Regions from separate parts of the Arthrobacter sp. Y3223166 genome, predicted to be linked through region 1. Evidence: predicted binding sites of a transcription regulator. Region 1 holds the regulator's gene; the other holds the start of a gene.

Region 1 (7,708 bases):
GGGCACCGTCGCCGACCTGCGCGGGGCGCTGGACGGCGCCGATCCGGGCGCGCTGGTCGGCGGCGTCACCGCGGTGGCGCTGGATACCAATCTGACGGCGCAGGCCGACCTGCTGAAGATCACCCCGATGGTGCTGGGCGTCATCCTGCTCATCCTGATCCTGCTGCTGCGCTCGATCCTGGCCCCGGTGCTGCTGGTGCTGTCCGTGGCGCTGTCCTACCTCACCGCCCTGGGGGTCTCGGCGCTGGTGTTCAACCATGTCTTCGGCTTCCCGGGGGCGGATGCATCGGTGCCGCTGTTCGGCTTCGTGTTCCTGGTGGCGCTGGGCATCGACTACAACATCTTCCTGATGACCCGGGTGCGCGAGGAATCCCTGCGGCTGGGCACCCGGCCCGGCATCCTGCGGGGGCTGGGCTCCACCGGCGGCGTCATCACCTCGGCCGGCGTGGTGCTGGCGGCGACCTTCGCCGCGCTTGCGGTGATCCCGATCCTGTTCCTGGTCCAGCTGGCGTTCATCGTGGCGTTCGGGGTCCTGCTGGACACGGTCCTGGTGCGGTCGCTGCTGATCCCGGCGCTTTCCTACGACCTCGGACCGAAGATCTGGTGGCCGGCCAAGTTGTCCCGCCGGGGCCTCTCGCGGGACCCGGCGGAGCAGAAGTTGAGTCCAGTGCGCTCAACTTGATTGACAAAGCCTGTTGTCCGAGTAAACTTGAGTGCAGAAGGCTCACATCGGCTGCCGCCACCGCGGCGCCGCCCGGATAGTCCGGGGGTCGGGCCGCCACAGTAATCCAGGCCGTTGCGGCGGCCGCAAAGGAAGGACACGCGTATGTCTCGTGCAGTAGGTATCGACCTCGGAACCACCAACTCCGTTGTTTCAGTTCTGGAGGGTGGCGAACCCACCGTCATCGCCAACGCCGAGGGCGGCCGCACCACGCCGTCCGTCGTCGCGTTCTCCAAGTCGGGCGAGGTGCTGGTCGGCGAGATCGCCAAGCGCCAGGCCGTCAACAACATCGAGCGCACCATCGCCTCGGTCAAGCGCCACATGGGCACCGACTGGAAGGTGGAGATCGACGGCAAGAACTACACCGCCCAGGAAATCTCCGCCCGCATCCTGCAGAAGCTCAAGCACGACGCCGAGTCCTACCTGGGCGAGAAGGTCACCGACGCGGTCATCACCGTGCCGGCGTACTTCAACGACGCCGAGCGCCAGTCCACCAAGGAAGCCGGCGAAATTGCCGGCCTGAACGTGCTGCGCATCGTCAACGAGCCCACCGCGGCGGCCCTGGCCTACGGCCTCGACAAGGGCAAGGAAGACGAACTGATCCTGGTCTTCGACCTCGGCGGCGGCACCTTCGACGTGTCCCTGCTGGAGGTCGGCAAGGACGAGGACGAATTCTCCACCATCCAGGTCCGCGCCACCTCCGGCGACAACCGCCTCGGCGGCGACGACTGGGACCAGCGGGTTGTCGACTTCCTGCTGCAGCAGGCCAAGTCCAAGGGCGCCGACCTGTCCAAGGACAAGATCGCCCTGCAGCGCCTGAAGGAAGCGGCGGAGCAGGCCAAGAAGGAACTGTCCTCGGCCTCCTCCACCAACATCTCCCTGCAGTACCTCTCCGTCACCCCGGAGGGACCGGTGCACCTGGACGAGCACCTGAGCCGGGCCAAGTTCCAGGACCTGACCGCGGACCTGCTCGAGCGCACCAAGAAGCCGTTCCACGACGTGATCACGGAAGCCGGCATCAAGGTCTCCGACATCGACCACATCGTGCTGGTCGGCGGCTCCACCCGCATGCCCGCCGTCGTCGAACTGGTCAAGGAAATGGCCGGCGGCAAGGAGCCGAACAAGGGCGTGAACCCCGACGAGGTCGTGGCCGTTGGCGCCGCCCTGCAGGCCGGTGTCCTGAAGGGCGAGCGCAAGGACGTCCTGCTGATCGACGTCACCCCGCTGTCGCTGGGCATTGAGACCAAGGGCGGCGTGATGACCAAGCTGATCGAGCGCAACACCGCGATCCCGACCAAGCGGTCCGAGACGTTCACCACCGCGGATGACAACCAGCCCTCCGTGGCCATCCAGGTCTTCCAGGGCGAGCGCGAATTCACCCGCGACAACAAGCCGTTGGGCACCTTCGAGCTGACCGGCATCGCGCCGGCGCCGCGGGGCGTGCCACAGGTCGAGGTCACCTTCGACATCGACGCCAACGGCATTGTGCACGTGTCCGCCAAGGACAAGGGCACCGGCGCCGAGCAGTCGATGACCATCACCGGCGGCACCGCGCTGTCCAAGGATGACATCGACCGCATGGTGCGGGAGGCCGAAGAGCACGCCGCCGAGGACAAGAAGCGCCGCGAGGCCGCCGACGTCCGCAACTCGGCCGAGCAGTTGGCCTACTCGGTGGACAAGCTGCTCGCCGACAACGACGACAAGCTGCCCGAAGAGGTCAAGACCGAGGTCAAGGCCGACGTCGACGCCCTGAAGTCCGCACTGGAAAAGCAGGACAACGACGACGAGGTCAAGGCCGCGTTCGAGAAGCTGCAGGCATCCCAGACCAAGCTGGGCGAGGCCATCTACTCGCAGGCGCAGGCCTCCGGCGCGGCCGGTGACGGTGCGGCCGCCGGCGACGGTGCCTCCGATGCCGGCTCCGGTGCGGCCGACGAGGACATCGTGGACGCCGAAGTGGTCGACGAAGACGAGAAGAAGTAACCATGGCGGAAAAAGGTAACGAAGAAGAACACCAGAGCGAGCCGGTGAACTTCCGCGACAACCGCAAGATCGATCCGGAAACCGGACAGGTCCGCGGCGCTTCGGGAGCAGCCGGGAACGCCGGGCAGGCCGCGGGAGAAACCCCCGCGGCCGGCCAGGGCGCCGACGCCGACGCGCTGGCCCAGGCGGAGCAGATCCTGAACGGGGCCGAGGTCCCGGCCGGGGAATCTGTTGCCCAGGGGAGCACGTCGCAGGAGGCCGAGGAGTTGAAGAACGACCTGCTCCGGCTGCAGGCGGAGTACGTGAACTACCGCAAGCGGGTGGAACGCGACCGCGCCGTGGCCGGCGAGATGGCCGTCATCGGCGTGCTGAACTCGCTGCTGCCCGTCTTGGACGACATCGACGCGGCGCGCCAGCACGGCGATCTCGCGGACGGACCGTTCGCGGCCATTGCCACCAAGCTGGACGGTGTGCTCAAGACCTACGGCCTGGCCCGCATCGAGGAGACCGGCGTCGAATTCGACCCGAACATCCACGAGGCCTTGATGCAGCAGCCCGACGCCGAGGTGGAGCTGGACACCGTCAGCCAGGTCCTGCGCCTGGGCTACAGGGCCGGCGACCGGGTACTGCGCGCCGCCCAGGTAGTGGTAGCCGTACCGGCAGAATGACACCGGCAGCGGGCGCCACGGCGCCCAGCCCCTGATGACGGGTTGGCCTTCGGACGCTCGGAGGCCAACCCGTCACCGTCCGGGGGCGCCGGTGCCCATAGACTTTGTGACAACTGAAAGGAGGCGCCTGCATGGCTAGCCAGGACTGGGTCGAGAAGGACTTCTACAAGATCCTCGGTGTCTCCAAGGACGCATCCGACGCGGACATCAAGAAGGCGTACCGCAAGCTCGCGCGGACCCACCATCCGGATACCAACCGGGGGGATGAGGGTTCGGAAAAGAAGTTCAAGGACATCTCCGAGGCCTACTCGGTCCTCTCGGACCCGGGGGAGCGCGAGCAGTACGACGCGATCCGCGCCATGGGCAGCGGCGCGCGCTTCAGCGCCGGCGGTCCCGGCAGCGCCGGCGGGCCGGGCGCGGGCGGCTTCGAGGACATCTTCGGCAACCTGTTCGGCCAAGGCACCCGCACCCGCCCCGGCTCCGCGGGCACCGTGCCGCCGGAGTTCGCCGATCTGTTCGGCGGTTTCGGCGGTTTCCCGCAGCAGCAGCCCCCGCGCAGGGGCGCCGACCGCACCGCAACCACCAGCATTTCCTTCGCCGGTTCCATCAACGGCACCACCATCGGGCTGCGCGAACCCAGCGGCGAAGTGATCGACGTGCGGATCCCGGCCGGGATTAAAGACGGCCAGAAGGTCCGCGTCCGCGGCAAGGGCCAGGCCGGCCCCGCCGGCGCGGGCGACCTGATGGTGACCGTCAACGTCAAGCCCCACCCGTTCTTCCAGCGCGACGGCGACAACATCCGGATCCACGTCCCGGTCACGTTCCCGGAGGCCGCGCTGGGCGCGCAGATCGACGTGCCGACCCTGACGGGTGAATTCGTCAAGGTCAAGGTGCCGGCAGGAACACCCTCCGGCCGAACGCTCCGCGTGAAGGGACGCGGGGTGAAGACCTCCAAGAACACCGGCGACCTGCTCGTGACCATCGACGTGGTGGTCCCGCAGAACCTTGGAAAAGAGGCCGAAGACGCGGTTAACGCCTTCGCGGCGGCGACTGCCGGGTCCGACCCGCGCGGGAATCTTGCCGCCAAGGCCAGGCTGTAGCGGGAAGTTACGACAGGTCGGGACAGTCCGGACGGGAAACGCGCGAAGCGCAGGAGGGAGAGCACCATGAGCATCGATATGAACGCGCCGATCTTCGTGATTTCGGTGGCGGCCGAACTGGCGGACATGCACCCGCAGACGCTGCGCCAGTACGACCGTCTCGGCCTGGTCTCTCCGTCGCGCCAGCGGGGCAGGCAGCGCCGCTATTCGCAGAAGGACGTGAACACCCTGCGTGAGGTCCAGCGGCTGTCCCAGGAGGGCGTCTCGCTGGAAGGGATCAAGCGCATCCTCCAGCTGGAAAACGAGGTCGCCGCGCTCAAGGCCCAGGTCCGGGACCTTTCCGAGGAACTGATGGCACGGCAGCGCCGGGGCACCGACTCCAGCCGGGTGTTCGCCGCCGGCCTCGCCGGCGACGTGGTGACGCTGGCCCGCGGCCAGCGGCCGCGTCCGCGCAGCCAGGCGCTGATGGTCTGGCGGCCGCAGCGCTGACCCGTCCGGCCGGCGCCTGTGATCGGACGCCCGCAGCTGCCGTCCCCGGGCAGGCGGCTGCGGGCAGGATGGCGGCGTGGAGCTACTTGATCATTTCGCCGTCGGGGGCGACCACAAACCAGACGTCGTTCACGCCCTGTCCGGTCGTGTCTCCCGTGGCCTTGTCCTGCGCCCAGTAGTAGATGGGCATGCCGTTCAGCGTCACCTGCTGTTGCCCGTCCGGGGTGTCGATGAGGCCCACCTCCGCGGTGACCCCGTCGAGTTCCGGCTCTTCCTCGGCCAGCACGGGCGGCCACGCGGCCAGGCAGTCGCCCGTGCAGGCGCTCTCGCCTGAGTCCGGGACATCCTTGGTGAAGTAGTAAACGGTCATGCCTTCTCCGTCCACCACGATTTCGCCCAGGTCGGATTCGGCCGTCGTGAGGGTAGAGGCGGCGCCGGATGCCTGCGCGCCGCCGGTCTCCCCGCCGTCTGTCTCCGGCGCCGCCGGCGTGGTCATTCCGGGGGCGCCCGTCGTCGGCGCCTCGCCTGCCGGCGGTGCCTCCGGGCCGGCAGGCGTTTCCGTACCCGAGCCTCCTCCGCACCCGGCGAGGCCCATCATGGCGGCGGCCAGCAGGGCTGCCGCGGCTGTCTGCGTGATTTTCATGGGGTTCCTTTTGCGGTCTCCCGGGCGGTGCCCGGAACGTCGTGCCGCGGGGCGCGCGGCCCGCTATTGGCAAAGACGCCGGCCGCACCCACAATGGTTCAACGTCGGGCGGAGTGGATCCCGCGGGCTGGATGAACCGGAACGCCGCCGCCGTCGTCGTACCCGGTAGGACGCCGTGTGGGACGCTGCACTGGGACGTCCGCCGCCGGCGGGGCGGCCGGGGCTGCCGGGAGGAAGGAGGCGGCCGTGGCATTGGACGACGAGGCCGTGGCCCGCCTCTACCGCGACCACGCCACGGCGCTGCGCCGGTTCGTGCGCGCGGCGACCTCCGACGCGGACCAGGTGGAGGACGTGGTGCAGGAGACGATCCTGCGGGTGTGGAAGCGCGGCCCGGAAACCGACAACATGCGCGGCTACCTCTACCAAACCGCCCGGCATGTCATTATCGACGGCTACCGGCGCCGCACCCGGCGGCCGGGCGAGACCGGCCTGGGCGAGGACGAGCCGGCCAGCGAAGAAGACCAGCTGGAGCGGCTCCTGCTCCGCGTGGTCATGGAGGAAGCGCTGGCACGCATCAGCCCCGAGCACCGCAACATCATCCTCGCCCTGCACTACCAGCGGCTCACGTCGTCCGAAGCCGCCCGGTCGCTGGGCATTCCGCTGGGCACGGTGAAGTCGCGGGCGTTCTACGCGGCCAAGGCCCTGCGTGCCGTACTGGACGAGATGGGGGTGGGGCAGCAGTGAATGCCAACGAGGAACAGCACCAACTGCTCGGCCTCTATGTGCTGGGCGGACTGGACCGCCGCGAACGGGCGGGCTTCGAAGAACACCTGGCCTCCTGCCCCGCGTGCCGCCGGGAGGCCGCGGAGCTGGAAACGCTGCCCGATCTGCTGGACGCGCTGCCACGCGACGCCGCCTTGGAGCTGGCGGCACCGCCGCAACACGAAGTCGAGGAACGCACCCGGGAACTGGTGGACGAACTCGCCCGCCGGCGGCGGAAGGAGCGACGGCGGTGGGCCGGGTTGGTGGCGGCGGTGGCGGGCGTGTGCCTGGTCGCCGGGGCGGCCATCGGGCCGTTGCTGACCCAGCAGCAGCAGCCGCCGGCGACGGAGAGTTATGTGATGACCGCCGACGGCGGCCTGCAGCTGGAGCTGGCGCTGGTGCACAAGGCGTGGGGCACCGAGATGCAGGTAGCGGGGGAGCAGCTGCCGCGGGACGGACTACTCACCCTCTGGGTGACAGGAGACACCGGCTACACCTACCAGGTGGCCTCTTGGCAGGCGACGCCGGCGGGCCGCGCCACGCTCACCGCAGCCTGCGCCATGGCCACCGACGAGATTGTCCAGGTGGAGCTGCGCAACGGGGCGGACACAACGCTGGCGGCAGTGGTTACGGACTGAGCCCGCGGGGTCCAGTGCGGTTTAGCTCAGGCGGGGATCAGTTCCGGCGGTAGGCCAGGTCGAAGATCATCCGCCCGGCGTCGTGGGCCTTCTGCTCGAAGCTGGTCATGGTCCGGCCGTCGAAGCGGGGCGCCCAGCCGCCGTGCTCATCCATGCCTTCACCGGTGCTGGCATTTCCGGTACTGACCGGGATCTTGCCTTCGCGCACCGGGGCGCCGCCCACCACGCCTTCCACGCCGCTTTCCCAGACCTGGGTCAGCGGGCTGTCCTTGCCGGTGCGCTCGCCGGCATGCAGGTTGCGAAAGTCCGGCGAGGCGTCGGCCACCCGGCGCATCTGGATCGCGTAGTCGGACCAGTCGGTGGCCAGGCGCCAAATTCCGCCCGGCTGCAGGACGCGGGCGGCGAGGTCCGCGAAGCTCTCCTGCACCAGCCGCCGCTTGTGGTGGCGGGTCTTGTGCCACGGGTCGGGAAAGAACACCCAGAGCTCGGCGACCGAGGACTCGGGCAGCATGCTCGCGAGGGCGTCAGGCGCGTTGACCTGCGCCACCCGCACGTTGGACAGGCCGTGCTGGCCGATCCGCAGCAGGGTCTGCGCCAGCCCCGGCCGGTAGACCTCCAGGGCCAGGAAGTTCCACTCCGGGTGCTGCTCCGCCGCATGGCAGACGGCCTCCCCGAGGCCGGATCCGATCTCCACCATCAGGGGTGCC
Region 2 (7,708 bases), on a different contig from region 1:
GGGCCGGGCCCCTCGCCGGGGCTCCGCCTGCATTAACGGCAGAGGGAAGGACTGGCATGACGGAGAACGACACCGGCCAGGTCAAAGGTCCGCGGGACCAGTCGGGCACCGCGGCAGATCCGCCGGATGCTCAGGAGCAGCAGGCGGCCGATTCCGCCCCCGAGCCCGAGGGCAAGGAGGGCATGAACATCGCGCCCGGGCCGGCTGAAGAGAAGGACCAGGAAACGCCGGACGACCGCGGGCTCACCACCGACACGAGCCCGAGCGACTGATCCACCGCGGGCACGGCAGCGGCCGTCGAGATACGGCCGCTGCCGTGCCACTGTTCGGCCGCTGCCGTGCCCGTTGCGCCGCTGCGACGCGACCCGGTGCACAGCCGGTTAATCCGCCTTGACCACCGGCAGGTCGCTCCACTCGGTGGTGTAGCGTGGCGAGGAAAATTCGCGTTTCATTGACCACGCCGCGGGGGCCGCCAGCCCGCCCTGACCGAGGCCGATCGAGGCTTCGCCGAACTTGGTACGCACCGCGCCCAGCAGGTCGCCGATGTGCCGCTGTTCCAAATCGCTGACGAAGGGGTCGAAGGTTTGCTGGCCGGCCGCGGGCTCCAGCCCCGACAGCAGGACCCCTGCCCGGACATAGTGGGCGCCCGGAGTCAGGCAGCCGCGCATGGCGGCCACGGCAGCCTTGGTCAGCTGGATCGGATCCTGGGTGGGCGTCGCCAGGTTGACGCTGGCCGCGGGAAACGATGCCTCGCCGCCGGCGAACCTGCTGGTCCCCGCAGTCACCGTCAGCACCGAGGCGCGCAGTCCCTCGGCCGCCATCCGGGCCGCCCCGCGTTGGGCATAGACCGCCATCACCTGGTCCATCTGCTCGAGGGTGGTCACCGGCGTGGAGAAACTGCGCGAGAACATGATCTGCTGCTTGTCGGCCCGCTCCTCCGCGTGCGGGATGCAGGGCGTCCCGTTCAGCTCCAGCACGGTTCGCTGCAGCACCACGGAGAACTTTTTGCGGATTGCCTGCGGGTCGGCGGCCTTGAGGTCTGCGATCGACTCGATCCCGAGGGCGTTCAGCCGTTTCCCCGTCCGTCCGCCCACGCCCCACAGCCCGGTGACCGGGACGCGTGACTGGATCCAGGCGATGTCGGAAGCGGGCATCGAGCCCAGCGAGCACACTCCGGCCATCTGGGGATTCCGTTTGGCAACGTGGTTGGCGAACTTCGCCAGCGTCTTGGTCTGCGCCACGCCGACGCTGACCGGCACGCCCACCTGCCGGATCACTGCGGCACGGATTCGGCCGGCAGTCTCCAGCAACTGGGCCTCGTCGCCGGGCAGGCCCAGGAACGACTCGTCGATCGAATAGACCTCCTGCCAGGCCCCGAACCGGCCGAGCACTTCCATCACCCGGGCGCTTAGGTCCCCGTACAGCTCGTAGTTGCTGGACCGCGCGACCAGCCCCCAGGCCTTGGCCCGCGGCGCCACCTGGAACCACGGCGTCCCGGTCTTCAGCCCCAGCTGTTTGGCCTCCTCGGAGCGCGCCACCACGCAGCCGTCATTGTTGGAGAGCACGACGACGGGCCGTCCCTCGAGGGACGGATCGAAGACCCGCTCGCAGGAGACGTAGAAATTGTTGACGTCCACCAGCGCGATCCGTTCGCCGGGCCGGCCGGAGGTCGCTCCGCCGGAGCCCGACGGCTGGCCGGAGGCCGCCCCGCCTGCCCCGGGCACGGGGGCGCTAGACATGGTGCAGGCAACGGGTGGCGACGCCCCAGATGCTCAGGTCGGCGAGTTCGCCCACCTCGGTGGGAACGCCGCCGTCGTCCGCCTGCAAGCGCACGCCGTCCGCGGTGAGATGCAGGCGCCGGACCACCAGTTCCCCGTCCAGCACCGCGACCACTACCGAACCGTCGCGCGGGGTCAAAGAGCGATCCACGATCAGCTCATCGCCATCACTGATCCCGGCCGCGGCCATCGAGTTTCCGGCCACCCGCATCACAAAGGTGCTGGTGCGGTCACGGATCAGGTGCCGGTTCAGATCGATGCCGCCGTGGAAGTAGTCCCTGGCCGGCGACGGGAAACCGCGCGCCTCCTCGGGCGCTCCGCTGCCCATCTCCGGGCCCGCCGACGCATCCGACGGCTGCTCTACACCGAACATCCCGACCCCCGTCTTCGAACAAAGCTTCGAATCCAACAGTAGCACCGGCCTGCCGCGGCCTACATATGAGCCAGCTGCACTCAAGTTCGGGTAGCTTCTGGAATAATCCTGCCGTAGAGGCGTTAACATGAGTCGAAGGCACTCACGTTCCACAGGAGGATTATCCATGCCACTGTTCTTCGGACCAGCTTCCGGCAACGGTTCATTCGACGAGTTCCTGGCCCGCTACCTGCAGGGCCAGCGGGCGGCCCAATCCCGCACGGTCGACCTCACCCGGCTGCTCAGCCGCCGCACCCATGAGGTGCTGGCGCAGGCAGCCCGGTTCGCCGCAGGCCTCGGCCACATCGAGGTGGACGGGCTGCACATCCTGCACGTCATGGTCGGCCAGGAGCCGGCCGCCAGCCAGATCAAGCTGACCGGCGCGGACCCGCAGACCATCGCGCGTTCCGCGGAGCAGGGCCTGCCGGAAAAGACCGGCCCGACCCGGGAAACGCCGTCGCTCACGCCGTCGGCGCAGCGTGCCCTGCTGGACGCGCACCAGGTGGCCCGCGCGTTCGGCTCCACCTACATCGACCCCGAGCACCTCTTCGCCGCCTTCGTGCTGAACCAGGAGACCCCCGCCGGCCAGATCCTGGCCGGCGCGGGCGTCACCCCGCAGGCACTGCAGCACGCGGCGGAGACAGCTGCGGCGCAGCCCGACGGCCCCACCCCTGCAACCGGCCCGCAACAGAGCACCGGCACCGGGTCGGAAACTCCCATGCTGGACCAGTTCGGCACCGACATGACGGCCCAGGCCCGGGAGAGCCGGCTGGACCCGGTGATCGGCCGCGCGGACGAAATTGCCCAAACCATCGAAATCCTCGCGCGCCGGACCAAGAACAACCCGGTGCTGATCGGCGAGGCCGGCGTGGGCAAGACCGCCATCGCCGAGGGGCTGGCGCAGGCCATCGTGGCCGGCGACGTCCCGGAACAGCTGCGCGGCAAGCGTGTGGTGTCGCTGGATCTGCCGGGCATGCTGGCCGGCACCCGCTACCGCGGCGACTTCGAGGAACGCCTGACCAAGACCCTGGACGAGATCAGCGCCGCGAGCAGCGAACTGATCGTGTTCATCGACGAACTGCATACCGTGATCGGTGCCGGCGGCGGCGGCGAGGGCGGCATGGACGCCGGCAACATCCTCAAGCCCCGGCTGGCCCGCGGCGAACTGCACCTGCTCGGCGCCACCACCCTTGGCGAGTACCGCAAGGTGGAGAAGGACCCTGCCCTGGAGCGGCGCTTCCAGCCCGTCATGGTCTCAGAACCCTCGATCGAGGACGCCGTCCGCATCCTGTCCGGCCTCAAGGACCGTTACGAAGAACACCACCAGGTGGCCTACACCGAGGCAGCGATCCGGGCCGCCGTCGAGATGTCCTCCCGCTACCTCACCGACCGGTTCCTGCCGGACAAGGCGATCGACCTGATCGACCAGGCCGGCGCGCGGCTGAGCCTGCGACGCGGCCCGCGCGTTGACGTGGAGGCCTTGCGCGGCCGGCTGGCCGAGCTGGAGTCGGCCAAAAACGCCGCCGTCGCCGAGGAACGCTACGAGGACGCCTCGAAGCTGCGCGACGAGATCGAAGAGCTGAAGGCCCGGCTGGAAGCCGCCTCCGCCCAGCAGTCGGCCCCGGGTGCCACGGAAGACCACGACGGCGGGGCCCGCCCCGGCGTCGCGTCTTCCGATGTGGTGGGCGAGGCCGAGATCGCCGAGATCATCTCCCGCGCCACCGGCATTCCGGCCGCCCGGCTGACCCAGGGCGACCGGCAGCGGCTGGCCCGGTTGGAGGAGGACCTGCACGCCCGGGTGATTGGCCAGGATGATGCGGTGACCGCTATCGCCAGGTCCGTGCGGCGCAACCGCACCGGCATGGGGGACGAGGGCCGGCCCGTCGGCAGCTTCCTGTTCCTGGGCCCGACCGGTGTGGGCAAAACCGAGCTGGCCAAGGCCCTGGCGGAGTCGCTGTTCGGTGACGAGGACGCCATGGTGCGCTTCGACATGAGCGAATACGGCGAGCGCCACACCGTCTCACGGCTGGTCGGCGCCCCTCCGGGCTACGTCGGCTACGGCGAGGCCGGCCAGCTGACCGAACGCGTCCGCCGGCGCCCGTACTCTGTGGTGCTGCTGGACGAGGTGGAGAAGGCCCACCCGGACGTGTTCAATCTCCTGCTGCAGGTCCTCGACGACGGACGCCTTACCGACGGGCAGGGCCGCACCGTGGACTTCCGCAACACCGTTGTGATCATGACCTCCAATCTCGGCTCGGAGTTCCTGGCCAGCAAGGGCGGAGCGCTGGGCTTCACCGCCAACGACGGGGTGGACGGCTTCGGAAGCGAGCAGGATCTGCGCGCCCGGGTGATGGGCCGGCTGCGCGAAACCATGCGGCCGGAGTTTTTGAACCGGATCGACGAGATCGTGCTGTTCCGCAAGCTGGATCAGGAGCAGCTGCGTTCCATCGTGCGGCTGCAGTTGCGCAAGACCGAAGCCCGGCTGGCGGCCCAGGGCATCGCGCTGGAGGTTGGCGAGGACGCCGTGGAATGGATCGCAGAGGCCGGCTACGAGCCCGAATACGGCGCCCGGCCCCTGCGCCGCGTGATCCAGCGCGAGCTGGATGACCGGATCGCGGACCTGCTGGTGGCCGAGGCCGTTGCAGACGGCGGGCGAATCCGCGTGGCCGCCGGCGACGACGGGCTGCGCGTCGCGGCAGACAGCATGTCCGCTGCGGCATAGCGGCGGCGACTGACGCCGGGCGCGGTTGATGTGCCCGCGCGCACCAATCGCAACCCCGGAGCGATGGCGGGGCACTCCACCGGAGTGGGGTGTCCCGCCGCTCCGGTTCAGGCCAACGACAATGCGGAATAAAGGCGGGGCCTCACGGGCCCTCCTGCCTGCAATCGCGTTCCAGGGGTTCCGGGCCCATGGCCTCGCCCGCGACCCGGTGGTTCAGGGCGAGGGCGCCTCGGCCCGCTCTGGTGTCTCTTCGCCAGTCCCGGAGCGGCCCTGCAGCGACGCCGCCAAGCCGCCGATAATGAGGTCGAGGCCGAAGTCGAACTCGTGGCTGAAGTCGTATCCGGGCTGCAGCACATGCTCCACGGCGAACTCCCGCAGGTGTGGATAGTCCTCGACGGTGAACATCTCCACCATCGGCCCGCCGACCTCCGCCAGACTGTCCGGCCCGTCGAAAGGCAACGATGCCTCCTGGAGAGCCGTCCCGTAAACGTACGCATCGAGCACCGCATAGGCGTGGGCCGCCAGCGGCAGCGAGAACCCGGCAGCCCGAAGAGTCCCCAGGGTCGCATCGTGGTGGCGCAGGTTTGCCGGTCCCGGCGCGGTGCGCGATTCCATCAAGGCTATGGCCCACGGGTGGCGGCGCAGCACGTCGCGGGCGGAGGCGGCACGCCGCTTCAACTCCGCCTTCCACTCCCGGCCCGGCACCGGCAGCTCTATCTCTTCGAAGACGGCGTCGACGATGCCGTCGAGGATCTCGTCCTTGTTCCGCACGTGGTGGTAGAGCGACATCGGTTTGGCGTCCAGTGCCTGAGCCAGTGAACGAATGGTCAGGCGGGCCAGCCCGCCGCCGTCGGCGATCTCCATCGCGGCGCGGAGCACCCGTTCCCTGCTGAGTGGCTCACGTTGCGCGGGGGCGCTGCCCGGTTTTTTGATCATTGTTCCCGCGACTATAGCATTCTCGTACTTTGTACGGTAGCTTCGTACGTTGTACGAAGTACTTGGGCTCCACGTCATCCACGTCCTCGAGAAGGAAGTCCCATGGAACCAACAGAATCCACCCCTTCGGCCGCGAACACGCAGCCGGTTCCCGGCAGCGGCTCCCCGGACCCCATAAGACCCACCATGCGCGCCATAGTGCAGACCCGGTACGGAATCACCGATGCCCTGCACCCCGAAGAGATCGCAGTACCGGAGGTCGGCGAAAGCCAGGTCCTCATCAAGGTCCGCGCCGCAGGCCTGGACCGCGGGACATGGCACATGGCCACCGGCCTGCCGTACCCGGTCCGCGCCGTCTCCGGGTGGAAGTCCCCGAAGAACCCGGTCCCCGGGCTTGACGTCGCGGGAACGGTAGCGGCGGTAGGCAGTGCCGTCACGAAATTTTCGATCGGAGACGAAGTCTTCGGTTTCGGCAAGGGTTCCTTCGCGGAATTTGCGGTGGCAGCGGAGTCGCTGCTGGCCCGAAAGCCGGCAGACCTGACTTTCGAGCAGGCAGCGGCCCTTCCGGTCTCCGGCGTGACAGCGCTGCAGGCGCTGCGGGACGCCGGCCGCGTACAGGCCGGGCACCGCGTACTCATCACGGGGGCCTCCGGCGGCGTCGGCACCTACGCCGTGCAGATAGCCACGGCCCTGGGCGCCACGGTCACCGGCGTCTGCAGCGCCGCCAAGGCGGAGCTGGTGCGGAGCCTCGGTGCCGGGAGCGTCATCGACTACGCCCGCGAAGACTTTGCGGTAGCAGGACACAAGTATGACGTGATCGTGGACATCGCCGGGAACCCGTCCCTGTCGCGCGTGCGCCGGGCTCTTGCAGCGGACGGCACGGCGGTTATCGTCGGCGGCGAGCACGGCGACCGCTGGACGGGCGGCCTGTTCAGGCCGCTGGGCGGAATGATCCTGTCCCTCTTCAACCGGCAGCGTGTTGTCATGTTCATGGCCCGCCAGGCGGCTTCGGACCTCGAACGGCTGAGTGAGCTGATCGTCTCGGGGCAGCTGAAGCCCGTGCTCGACCACACTTATCCGCTGGAGCAGATGCCGGAAGCACTCCGCCGCCTGGAGGCCGGCGAGGTGCGGGGCAAGGTGGTCATCAAGGTCTAGGGGAGCCGACACACAACGCCAAATAGTGGTGCTCGGCACGGCCGGGTAACAGACTGGGAGCGTCACCAGTTCCGGCAGCCCCGCGAAGGAGCCACGGCCATGCTCAAAACCCATCTGCGTCTCAAACCTGTCCTCGAGATTCTGGCGGCGGCAGCCGCAACCGGCACCCGGCCTGACGCCAGGGACGTCATCAGCGAGGCCTTGCGGCGCGTACCGCCGACCGCGCACGAGAAGGAGTTGCTGAGCGGCGGTGTGCCCCGCGGCTTCAAAAACCTGACGACGGCGACCGCGCGGCTGGTGAAAGCCGGCTGGATGTCGAAGGGCCGCGGCGGGTGGGCCATCACCGAGGACGGGCTGCGGGCGGTCACCGCCTTTCCCGATGCGGCCGAACTGGCCGCGGCCCTCGCGGCGGGAACCCCGCTGCCGGAACCGTCGCCGCCGGCGGCGGAGCCCGCCCTGTCCGCCGACCAACCCGCCGGAGTCGCCGTGGTGGGCGACTTTGGCGTGCTGCTCGGCGCCGACCAGGATTGGGACCCGGCCGACGGGGCGGTGCAGATGCGCTTCGACGCCACGGACGGCTTGTGGAAGCTGGACGCCGAGCTGCCCGCCGGCCGGTATGCGTTCAAGTTCGCACTGAACGGCTCGTGGGAGGAAAACTACGGGGCGTATGGCGTGCTTGACGGCGCCAACCACGAGTTCCAGCAC

What was found. The regulator HspR, encoded in region 1, represses chaperone genes until heat shock. The targets are predictions, from matches to a motif close to AAGTTGAGTCNNNNNGACTCAACTT.
Region 2: a site for HspR is predicted at 2,276-2,300, ahead of AC5RUH_RS11045 (ATP-dependent Clp protease ATP-binding subunit). Genes of this name have one in related genera too.

What each region holds. Positions count from the first base shown of each region.
Region 1 is NZ_JBNHGE010000043.1:1,812-9,519, reverse strand. It holds gene AC5RUH_RS14410 (MMPL family transporter) at 1-682, shown strand, start outside; gene dnaK (molecular chaperone DnaK) at 827-2,701, shown strand; gene AC5RUH_RS14400 (nucleotide exchange factor GrpE) at 2,704-3,369, shown strand; gene AC5RUH_RS14395 (DnaJ C-terminal domain-containing protein) at 3,501-4,469, shown strand; gene AC5RUH_RS14390 (heat shock protein transcriptional repressor HspR) at 4,536-4,958, shown strand; gene AC5RUH_RS14385 (COG4315 family predicted lipoprotein) at 5,041-5,601, opposite strand; gene AC5RUH_RS14380 (sigma-70 family RNA polymerase sigma factor) at 5,848-6,345, shown strand; gene AC5RUH_RS14375 (zf-HC2 domain-containing protein) at 6,342-7,001, shown strand; gene trmB (tRNA (guanosine(46)-N7)-methyltransferase TrmB) at 7,039-7,708, opposite strand, start outside.
Region 2 is NZ_JBNHGE010000022.1:25,740-33,447, forward strand. It holds gene AC5RUH_RS11030 (hypothetical protein) at 57-272, shown strand; gene AC5RUH_RS11035 (Y-family DNA polymerase) at 381-1,739, opposite strand; gene AC5RUH_RS11040 (LexA family protein) at 1,732-2,106, opposite strand; gene AC5RUH_RS11045 (ATP-dependent Clp protease ATP-binding subunit) at 2,318-4,912, shown strand; gene AC5RUH_RS11050 (TetR/AcrR family transcriptional regulator C-terminal domain-containing protein) at 5,126-5,848, opposite strand; gene AC5RUH_RS11055 (NAD(P)-dependent alcohol dehydrogenase) at 5,951-7,003, shown strand; gene AC5RUH_RS11060 (pullulanase X25 domain-containing protein) at 7,103-7,708, shown strand, end outside.